DNA from 2 places in the Rhizobium sp. ZX09 genome. Region 1 is predicted to be linked to the other one. Evidence: riboswitches for the same ligand, from Rfam matches in the RefSeq annotation. Region 1 holds a riboswitch; the other holds the start of a gene.
The links. A riboswitch is a leader RNA that binds a small molecule or an ion and turns the genes downstream of it on or off. The one in region 1 is predicted to bind S-adenosylmethionine.
Positions count from the first base shown of each region.

Region 2: another riboswitch for S-adenosylmethionine. It lies ahead of BTN45_RS00530 (O-succinylhomoserine sulfhydrylase); the one in region 1 lies ahead of metA (homoserine O-succinyltransferase).

Region 1 is NZ_CP031363.1:2,540,296-2,545,741, reverse strand. It holds gene mtgA (monofunctional biosynthetic peptidoglycan transglycosylase) at 1-666, shown strand, start outside; gene BTN45_RS12535 (aldose epimerase family protein) at 682-1,701, opposite strand; gene metA (homoserine O-succinyltransferase) at 1,778-2,704, opposite strand; SAM riboswitch at 2,789-2,865, opposite strand; gene BTN45_RS12525 (thiamine diphosphokinase) at 2,955-3,608, shown strand; gene BTN45_RS12520 (ABC-F family ATP-binding cassette domain-containing protein) at 3,613-5,439, shown strand.
Region 2 is NZ_CP031363.1:110,713-116,158, reverse strand. It holds gene BTN45_RS00555 (glycosyltransferase family 2 protein) at 1-889, shown strand, start outside; gene BTN45_RS00550 (hypothetical protein) at 1,072-1,365, opposite strand; gene aqpZ (aquaporin Z) at 1,418-2,143, opposite strand; tRNA gene BTN45_RS00540 (tRNA-Gly) at 2,285-2,358, opposite strand; gene BTN45_RS00535 (2'-deoxycytidine 5'-triphosphate deaminase) at 2,417-3,514, opposite strand; SAM riboswitch at 3,588-3,666, shown strand; gene BTN45_RS00530 (O-succinylhomoserine sulfhydrylase) at 3,710-4,894, shown strand; gene apaG (Co2+/Mg2+ efflux protein ApaG) at 5,126-5,446, shown strand, end outside.

The DNA.
Region 1 (5,446 bases):
TTGGCCAAGCGCATCATCATGACCTTGCTGGCATTGCTCATCCTGCCTTATCTGCTGATTCCGGTCTATGCGTTGCCCTTCATCCGGCCCGTGTCGACGCTGATGCTTGCCGATCTGGTGACGCTGCAAGGCTATGACAGGCGCTGGGTGCCACTAGAGGATATTTCGCCGCGCCTCGTGCAATCGGTGATGATGTCCGAGGATGGGCAATTCTGTTTTCACGGCGGGGTTGACTGGAACCAGATGCAGTCCGTGGTCAGCAATGCGCTCGACGGGGCCGCGACGCGCGGCGCCAGCACCATCCCGATGCAGACGGCCAAAAACCTGTTTTTATGGAACGGTCGTTCGTTTCTGCGCAAGGGATTGGAATTGCCGCTGGCGATTGCCGCCGATTTCGTATGGTCAAAAAAGCGGATGATGGAGATTTATCTCAACGTCGCCGAATGGGGACCGGGTATTTACGGCATCGAGGCTGCCGCCCAGCACCACTTCAAGGTGCCGGCCGCCAAGCTCAGTTCCCGACAGGCCGCACTTCTGGCCGTTTCGCTTCCCAATCCCATTGATCGTGTGGCCAGCAAGCCGGGGCGCGGGTTGCAGAGGCTCGCCGGCCTTATCGAGCGCCGCGCCCGCGCCTCGGGTAGCTATGTCGGCTGCGTGCTGGATTGATACCAGCGCGCCGCTTCAGCCCTTCTTGAAAATATAGTCGGTTTCCTGGCGCAGCGTCTCGCCCGGCCGTAGTATGGCATGCGGAAAATCCGGGTGATTGATGGCATCCGGCCAGATCTGTGTTTCCAGGCAGAAACCGGCAAAGGGACCGTAGTGACGGCCATCGAGGCCCGGAACGGGAACGTCCAGTTTGAAAGCCGAATAAAACTGCACACCGGGTTCGGTGGTGTGAACCTCTAGAGCTATATCAGAGGCTGGAGAATAAGCGCGGGCGACCTTGCGCTTGGCGCGGCGCTCGGGCGAAAGGCAGAAATTATGGTCGTAGAGAACCTGCTCACCATTTTCGCTGCGCCGCATCGGCGTCGGGTGGCGAAGGTCGAAGACGGTGCCTTCGACGGAGCGGATTTCGCCGGTCGGTATCTGCTTGTCGTTGGTGGGCAGGTAAAAGTCAGCCGCGATGCTGATCTCATGCCCAAGTGCGGTGTCGGCGCCATCGAGATTGAAATAGGAATGCTGGCACACATTGGCGATGGTCGGCTTGTCGGTCACCGTTTCATAGACCACCGACAGCACGCCGCCGTCACGGATCGTGTAGGTGGCTGTGACCGTGCAGTTGCCGGGATAACCTGCACGGCCATCGGGGTCGATGATCTGCAGAACCGCGTGGCTTTCGCCGTGTTCCATCAGCATCCAGTTGCGTTTGCCCATGCCGTCGCTGCCGCCGTGCAGGTGGGTTACGCCCTTTTCATTCAGCTCCAGCTGGTATTCGTGACCGTCGATCGAAAATCTGCCATTGCCGATGCGGTTGGCGTTACGGCCGGGTGTGGCGCCGAAATAGGAGGAATATTTATAATCCTCGAATTTGTCGAAGCCGAGAACGAGCGGCGGCTGGTGACCCTCAAGGCGCAAATCCTGGATGACGGCACCCCAGGTAATGACCTTCGCTGTAAGCCCACCTTTCGAAATGGTGACACGCTCGACCTTTTCGCCCGTTGCCGTGAAACCAAAATTCTCCCGTGCTGCCCCGTCGCTCATAACATCATTCTCCCGGTTGCCATGAATTGCCGGGCGGACGTTGCGTCATTTCCCGGCAATTCGCAATCCCGCAAATTCAGGCCGCCAGCTGGCCGATGGCCTCGAGTTCATATGGTGTCGTCTGGTATATCTCGTTGATCCAGTTTCCGAAAAACAGATGGGCATGACTGCGCCAGCGGTTAAGGGGCGCGAGTTCGGGGTCGTTATGCGGAAAATAATCATGCGGCAGCTTGATCGGCACGCCGGCGTGAACATCGCGGAAATACTCTTCCGAAAGCGATGTAGAATCATATTCGACATGATTGAACATATAGAGACGGTTGCCTGCCTTCTCATGTACCAGACATACACCCATTTCCTCCGACTCCATGAGGATTTCGAGTTCCGGATGTTTTTCGATGTCGGCGCGGCGCACTTCCGTCCAGCGTGACACGGGAACCTGGAAATCGTCCGAAAAACCATTGAGGTAGATCGACGAGGGGCAAAGATTGCGGTGGCGGTAAACACCGAAAGCCTTTTCCTTCAGCTCGTATTTAGGCACGCCGTGGAAGTGATAGATGGCGGCCATCGCGCCCCAGCAGACGTTGAGGGTCGAATGGACATTGGTCCGCGTCCACTCGAAAATCTTTTGCATTTCATTCCAGTAGGTGACGTCCTCATAGTCCAGCAGCTCAATGGGAGCACCGGTAATGATGAAACCGTCGAACTTGCGGTGACGCACCTCTTCCCACGTCTCGTAGAAGGAGAGGAGATGTTCTTCCGGTGTGTTCTTGGCGCGATGACCGCCGATGCGCACGAGCGACAACTCAACCTGAAGCGGCGAGGCGCCAACGAGGCGCGCCATCTGGATTTCCGTCTTGATCTTGTTCGGCATGAGGTTGAGAAGCCCGATCTGGAGCGGGCGGATATCCTGCCGGATGGCCGCCGTTTCGGTCATGACCCGCACGCCCTCGTGAACGAGGGTCTCAAAGGCGGGAAGCGTATCGGGAATCTTGATCGGCATGTCGAACTCTCTTTTCCGGATCACGTAAAGAACGTTGCGAAAACAAAAAAACCGGCAGCGGAAATCGCGACCGGTCCCAGGAAATTGCCTTTTTCCTCGACCCTTTAGCGACTTCTTTAAAGTGGCTGCAAGCCGGTCGGCAAATCACCACTAAGGCGTTTCATAATCCCGAAGCCGACGAAAATCAATATGGACGGTTTTCGGAGGCTTTCGGCTTTCCATTTTCGGCCGAGGTGCGATAAGGCAGGGCATGGATAAAGCGCACTTCACCATTCTGCTCGGCGGCGACGTTACGGTTACTGATCGTCTCAGGGACGCGGTCGCGGGTAGCTGCGTGATCGCGGCTGATGGCGGCATGCGCCACGCCCGGGCGCTTGGCCTCACACCGGAGTTGTGGGTCGGGGATTTCGATTCCGCCACCAAAGAGTTGCTGGATGCCTGGCCCGGTGTGACACGGCAGCCTTACCCGGCAGCAAAGGCGGTGACCGATGGTGAGATCGCGGTCTCGGAGGCGCTCGCCCGCGGCGCCGGTACGCTGGTGCTTGTCGGCGCGCTCGGGGGTGCACGAAGCGACCATGCCCTCCAGCACCTCCTTTACGCCGTCGCGCTTGCCGAACGTGGTCTCGATGTTTCGCTCACCTCCGGCGAGGAAGAGGCCCGGCCGCTGCTCCCGGGCTCGCTTGATGTCTCTCTACCCGCAGGCTCGCTTTTCTCGGTGGCCGGCTTCACAGCCCTGGAGGGGCTGAATATCGGCAATGTGCGTTATCCGCTGGAGGATTTCGCGCTTGCTTTCGGTTCCTCCCGCACTATTTCCAATGTCGCGAATGGCGGCCCTGTGCATTTTTCGCTTAAAAGCGGAAAAGCCATCGTGCTCGCCCGCCCTTATGATCTGACCGGAGCCTGACGCCTTGGCACCCCCTATTTTGAAACTCGATGACATCAAGCTGACCTTCGGCGTTACCCCGCTGCTGGACGGCGCCAATCTCCAGGTGGAGCCGGGCGACCGCATCTGCCTTGTTGGACGCAACGGTTCCGGCAAGTCCACGCTGATGAAGATCGCAGCGGGCCTTGTCGAGGCCCAGTCGGGCGAGGTTTTCCGTCATCCCGCTGCAACCATCCGTTATCTGGAACAGGCTCCGGATTTTGCCGGTTACGATACCGTTCAGGCCTATGCCGAGGCGGGGCTCGGGCCTGGCGACGATGCCTATCGGGTTACTTATCTTCTCGAGCATCTCGGGCTTACGGGTCAGGAAAATCCGGCAAACCTTTCCGGTGGTGAAGCGCGCCGCGCCGCGCTTGCCCGTGTCATGGCGCCGGAGCCTGATATTCTGATGCTGGACGAACCCACCAACCATCTGGATCTGCCGACAATCGAATGGCTTGAAAGCGAACTCCAGCAGACGCGCAGCGCGCTGGTGCTGATTTCGCACGACCGTCGTTTTCTCGAACGGGTTTCGACCTCGACCGTCTGGCTCGATCGCGGCCAGTCCCGCCGTCTCAATCGTGGTTTTGCCCATTTCGAGGAATGGCGTGACAAGGTGCTTGAAGAGGAAGAGCTTGAACAACACAAGCTCGGCAAGGCCATCGAGCGCGAAGAACACTGGATGCGGTATGGCGTGACTGCAAGGCGCAAGCGCAACATGCGCCGTGTCGGTGAGCTTCAGGCCATGCGGGCGGAATATCGTGGGCACAAGGGGCCGCAGGGGACGGTGCAGGCGACCGTCACGGAAGGCCGGGAGTCCGGCAAGCTGGTCATCGAGGCGGAGGCTATCACCAAGGCTTACGGTGAGCGCATGATTGTTGCGCCGTTCTCATTGCGGGTGCATCGCGGCGATTGCATCGGTCTCGTCGGACCGAATGGCGCGGGCAAGACAACGTTGCTGAAGATGCTCACCGGCCAGCTTGAACCAGACAGCGGCTGGGTGAAGCTCGGCACCAATCTCGAGATCGCAACGCTTGACCAGAAGCGCGAGGAGCTCAATCCCAACGATACGCTCGCACATTATTTGACCGACGGCCGGGGCGACAATCTTCTGGTCAATGGCGAGGTGAAGCATGTCACGGGCTATATGAAGGACTTTCTGTTCCAGCCGGAACAGGCCCGCACACCCATCCGCAACCTTTCCGGCGGCGAGCGTGCAAGGCTCATTCTGGCGCGCATTCTCGCCCGGCCGACCAATCTTCTGATTCTCGACGAACCGACCAACGATCTTGATATCGAAACGCTGGATCTGTTGCAGGAGATCGTTGCCGGGTTTTCCGGCACGGTCATCCTTGTCAGCCACGACCGTGATTTTCTTGACCGTACGGTCACCTCCACCATCGCGCCTGCCAATCCCGATCAACCGGACGGACGCTGGATCGAATATGCCGGTGGCTATTCGGATATGATGGCGCAGCGCAAGGGAGCTGCGGAAGAGAAGCGAAAAGCTGAGAGACAGGAAAAGGCGAAAGCCGCACCTTCAGCCCCGTCTTCGCAGGAGGCGGGAAAGGCCAAGGCCAAGCTTTCGTTCAAGCAGAAATTCGCCCTCGAAAATCTACCCAAGGAGATGGAGAAGGCGCAGGAAGAGATTGCAAAACGCGAGCAGCGCATGGCCGACCCGGAACTCTTCGCCAAGGATCAGGCGGCCTTCAACAAGCTGGCGCAGGAAATGGAAAAGCTGCGCGAAAAGCTTGAGGCCATGGAAGAGGAGTGGCTGGAGCTGGAGATGCTGCGCGAGGAACTGGAAGGCTGAGCCGATC
Region 2 (5,446 bases), 570 kb from region 1:
CTCCGGCGCGCGTGGGGCGTTCGTTGCCATCTACGACGCGGAAGATCGGCCACATCCCCTGCAATTGCGTGAAGCCTATGCGACCTTCCGCGATCAGCCGGAGAACGTAGCCTGCCTGCAGGCGCCAGTTATCATCAGCAATGCGCGCTCTTCCTGGATCAGTGCCTGTTTCGCCCTGGAATATGCCGGTCTGTTCCGTTCAATGTTGCCTGTGCTCGCCGCGCACCGGCTACCCCTGCCGCTTGGCGGCACGTCCAACCATTTCCGCACCGCCGTATTGCGTCGCGTCGGCGCCTGGGATCCTTACAATGTGACTGAGGATGCCGATATTGGCCTCAGGCTGCACCAACTCGGCTATCGATGCGGCGTCATATACCGTCAGACACTGGAGGATGCGCCCACCACGCTTCCCGTGTGGCTCAACCAACGGGCGCGCTGGTACAAGGGTTGGCTGCAGAGCTGGCTGGTGATGACCCGCGCGCCCGTTGCGACGGCGCGCCGCATGGGATGGCTCTCCTATATCGTCTTCCAACTGTTGATCGGCGGCATGCTGGTGTCGTCGATGGCTCATCCCCTGCTCTTCGTTTCCGTGGCGTGGATGGCCACGGCTATCGGGAACAGCGGTGCAGACATGCTGTTTTCGTGGCAGGGCGTTCTGTTTCTTACCGATACGCTGAACATCGCCGGCAGTTACGCCATATTCGTGCTGATGGGCAGGAACAGGATGATCGATTACGAGAGGAGGCAGGTGGGAAAACGCTGGCTGGCAATTCCGCTTTATTGGCTGATATTGTCTCTGGCGGCCTGGCGTGCCGTGCTTGAGTTAAAAACCAAACCTTTCGTCTGGAACAAGACGCCTCACGTGCCAAGCGTTAGCAACACTAAATGAAACGGTTGCCGCTTCGATCCTCTACCTGGTCGCAGAAGGCGGCTTCTATTTTCTGCCGATATCGTCGCGATTTGCAAAACCGAAGCCGGCCTTAAGCAACTCGCCCACCGATCCGCATATAATCGACGTCTGCCGGAGCGCTTCGTCCGCCAGACGTCCCGTTTCATTTCAAGCGCGGTCGATTATCGTGCGACAAGCTTGTTCTTGATCAGGCCGACGATGACCTGGACGATCAAACCGCCGACACCGCCGCCAACGAGCTGGCCGGCAAGGGCGCCGATATCCACACCGCCAGCCGCCGCGTCTCCCGCTGCCCCAAGCAGCGATCCGAGCACGGTTCCACCGCCAATACCGCCAATGGCGCCGGCAATCAGGTTGCCGAGCGCGCCAAGGTCGGAGTCCTTCAGTATCTTTCCACCGGCTGTCCCACCAGCCGCACCGCCGATGATCTGGGCCAATATCGAAGCAAGATCCATGTCATCCTCCTCACCTGTTTTCCCGACCATTCGGAAAAACAAAGCCTCCTAATCACGTCTGTGCGGGCTGGATGGAGCCGGCATGGCCGACCTTCTCTTCCTCACCGAAAATTTTCCAGATTACAGCGCCAATCGCCCCACCGACGATCGGGGCAAGCCAGAACAGCCATAGCTGCTGCAGAGCCCATCCACCGACAAACAGGGCCTGCCCCGTGGAGCGGGCCGGGTTGACCGACGTGTTGGTGACCGGAATGGAGATCAGATGAATGAGAGTAAGCGCAAGACCGATGGCGATCGGCGCGAAACCCACCGGCACCCTGCCATGCGTTGACCCCAGAATGATGATCAGGAAAAACGCCGTCAGAATAACCTCGATCAGCAACGCCGACAGGAGCGAATATCCCCCCGGCGAATGCTCCCCATAGCCATTGGCAGCAAAACCGCCAATGTCCGCCCCCGCCTTGCCGGTGACGATCACGTAAAGAGCCGCCGCGGCAACGACCGCCCCCAAGACCTGCGCAACGATATAGGGCAGTAGGTTTGCTGCCGGAAATTTACCGGCAACGGACAGGCCGACCGAAACAGCTGGATTGAAATGCCCACCGGAAACACCGCCAACCGCGTAGGCCATGGTCAGAACCGTCAGACCGAAGGCGAACGCGACACCCAGGAAGCCAATGCCGAGTTCAGGAAAAGCGACAGCAAAAACCGCGCTGCCACAGCCACCAAAGACCAGCCAGAAGGTTCCCAAAAATTCAGAAAGAAGTTTTCGACTCATAACACTTCCCCATCATGTTACGACCTGATCAACTATTACGTGCAATTTAATCGTAGTCAAGCAAAATTACATAGTCCCGCGGCCACCGACGTAGCAGCAGACAGGGGCCGATATTTTTTGGCGAGGAGATCAAGGGGAGACTGGAGCGGGTGAAGGGAATCGAACCCTCGTATTCAGCTTGGGAAGCTGCTGCTCTACCATTGAGCTACACCCGCACCCACAAACAAGACATCGGATAGTTCGCGGCGGGTGTCAAGCGCCCGCCGGGGTTCATTATGCGGCGCGAAAGTGCTTGGAGAGTTTAAGCCCCTGCGCCTGATAGTTGGAGCCGAGACCGGTGCCATAAAGGCCTTCCGGTTTCTGCAGCATGTGCTCATAAACCAAGCGGCCGACGATCTGGCCATGCTCGAGAATAAAGGGCACCTCATGGCTGCGCACTTCCAGCACGGCGCGGCTGCCGGTGCCCCCCGCCTGCGCGTGGCCGAAGCCGGGGTCAAAGAAACCGGCATAGTGGACACGGAATTCGCCCACCAGCGGATCGAAGGGCGTCATTTCGGCCGCATAAAGCGGCGGCACGTGGACGGCTTCGCGCGAAACGAGAATATAGAATTCGTCCGGGTCGAGGATCAGTTCGGCGCGGCCGCGCGCATAGAGCGGTTCCCAGAAATCGAGAACATCGTGCTGGGCCTTCTTGTCGACATCCACCACCGCCGTATGGTGTTTGCCGCGATAACCGATCAGCCCGTTTTCGCCAAATCCCTTAAGGTCGATCGAGAGTGCGATACCACCGCCCGTCACGTTCGGGCTTTCGCTGGCGACCAGCGTTTCCGTCTCGTGCAGTTTCAGAAGCTCGCTTTCATTCAGCAGCGAATGGCCAATGCGGAAACGGATCTGCGACAGGCGCGAGCCACGGCGAACCACCACGGGGAAGGTGCGCGGGCTGATTTCCAGATAGAGCGGACCTGTGTATCCCGCCGGTATCTTGTCGAATTCCTGCGCATTGTCGGTCATGACGCGGGTGAAGATATCGAGGCGACCGGTCGAACTCTTAGGATTGGCCGAGGCCGACATGTCCGCCGGCAGCGCAAGGCTTTCCATCAGCGGAACGATATAGACACAGCCGGTTTCCAGCACCGCGCCCTGACTGAGATCCACCTCGTGCAGGCTGAGACGATTGAGCTTGTCGATGACCTTGGTTCCGGGGCCGGGCATAAAACTTGCACGAACACGATAGGCCCTGGAGCCAAGCCTGAGGTCGAGGCTGGCGGGCTGCACCTGATCGACATCGAGATCGGCCTCGCTTTTCAGCTTGCCGCCTGCAAACAGCGCGCGGATTGCGCCATCCGCCAAAATGCCCGTGGTTCTCATCATGGTCGTCATTCCTTTTTACGGCGACAAAACCAAAAGGAAAGCATTGACGCAAGCCGGTAACGGCAGTATGGCAAGCTTATCCCGTGGTGATTTGGCCGGTCGGCTTGCAGCCACGTTAAACAAGTGGCTAAAAAGACCGGGTGCTAGGAACCGGTCTGCTTTTGCGGCCGGTTTTTTTGTTTTGAAGGTGATCACATGAGCAATAAATGGCGCCCGGCAACCCAGCTCGTTCACGGCGGTACGCTACGCTCCCCTTACGGTGAAACGTCGGAAGCGATTTATCTGACCCAGGGTTTCGTCTACGAAAACTCTGAAGCAGCCGAAGCGCGCTTCAAGGGTGAAACCGACGGCTTTATTTACGCCCGCTACGCCAGCCCGACCAATGACATGTTCGAAAAGCGCATGTGCCTGCTGGAAGGCGCTGAAGACGCCCGCGCACTTGCTTCGGGCATGGCCGCCGTCACCGCCGCCATCATGTGTCAGCTGCGCGCCGGCGACCATATCGTTGCCGCCCGTGCGCTCTTCGGCTCCTGCCGCTGGGTGGTTGAAACGCTCGCGCCGAAATATGGCATCGAATGCACGCTGATCGACGGACGTGATCTCGGCAACTGGGAAAAGGCAATCCAGCCAAACACCAAGCTGTTTTTCCTCGAAAGCCCGACCAATCCGACACTCGAAGTGGTGGATATCGCCGGCGTGGCGAAGCTTGCCAACCAGATCGGTGCGAAAGTGGTCGTTGACAATGTCTTCGCCACACCGCTTTTCCAGAAACCGCTCGAACTCGGCGCCCATATCGTCGTTTATTCGGCCACCAAACATATTGACGGCCAGGGTCGCTGCCTCGGCGGCGTGATCCTTTCCGACAAGAAATGGATTGAGGAAGAGCTGCAGGATTATTTCCGCCACACCGGCCCGGCCATGTCGCCGTTCAATGCCTGGACGCTTCTGAAGGGCATCGAGACGCTGCCGCTGCGCGTGAAGCAGCAGACGGCCAATGCCTCGAAGATCGCGGACTTCCTTGCCGATAGCGCTAAGGTCGCCAAGGTCATCTATCCCGGCCGCGCCGATCACCCGCAGGCCGACATCATTGCACGGCAGATGTCCGGTGGTTCGACGCTGGTGGCTTTCGAATTGAAGGGCGGCAAGGAAGCGGCCTTCAAGCTGCAGAACGCGCTTGAGATCGTGAAGATTTCCAACAATCTGGGCGACGCCAAGAGCCTCATCACCCATCCCGGCACCACGACGCACAAGAACCTCACAGACGAGGCACGGGCGGAACTCGGTATCTCCGGCGGCACTTTGCGCCTTTCCTGCGGCATCGAGGATACGGACGATCTGCTGGAAGATCTGGCAAAGGGTCTGGCAGCCGTTTCGGCCTGACATTCGTTCAATAATCGACATGGCCCGGCCGGAACGCCGGGCCATGTCGCGTTTGATGGCCTCGAAAGCCAGTATCAGGCAACCATTATTTACCTTTTCCGTTATCCCTAACGGTAAAAAACAGCGCAACGGGAGACAGCTCCTGCCCCTCAAGTCATTCATTTTCTTGACGATAGCCAGAGCCTATAGTGTAGGATAAGCGGGCAGGGAAAATATCGAGGTGTGGCGCGTATGTATCGTGCTCTGACAAGGGATATCGAGGTGACGGTTGATCCGTATTATCTCGAAGAACAATCCGACCCGGATGACGACCGCTACGTCTGGGGCTACAAGGTCGTGATCGCGAATAACTCGGATGTTCCCGTTACTCTCGTCAATCGCTATTGGCATATCACTGACCAGAACGGTCAGGTGGACGAAGTCTACGGACCGGGTGTCGTGGGAGAACAACCGCATCTCAAGCCCGGCGACACCTACGAATATTCCTCCGGCTGCCCGTTGGACACGCCGTCCGGCCTTATGTTCGGACATTACGAGATGGAAACGGAAAGC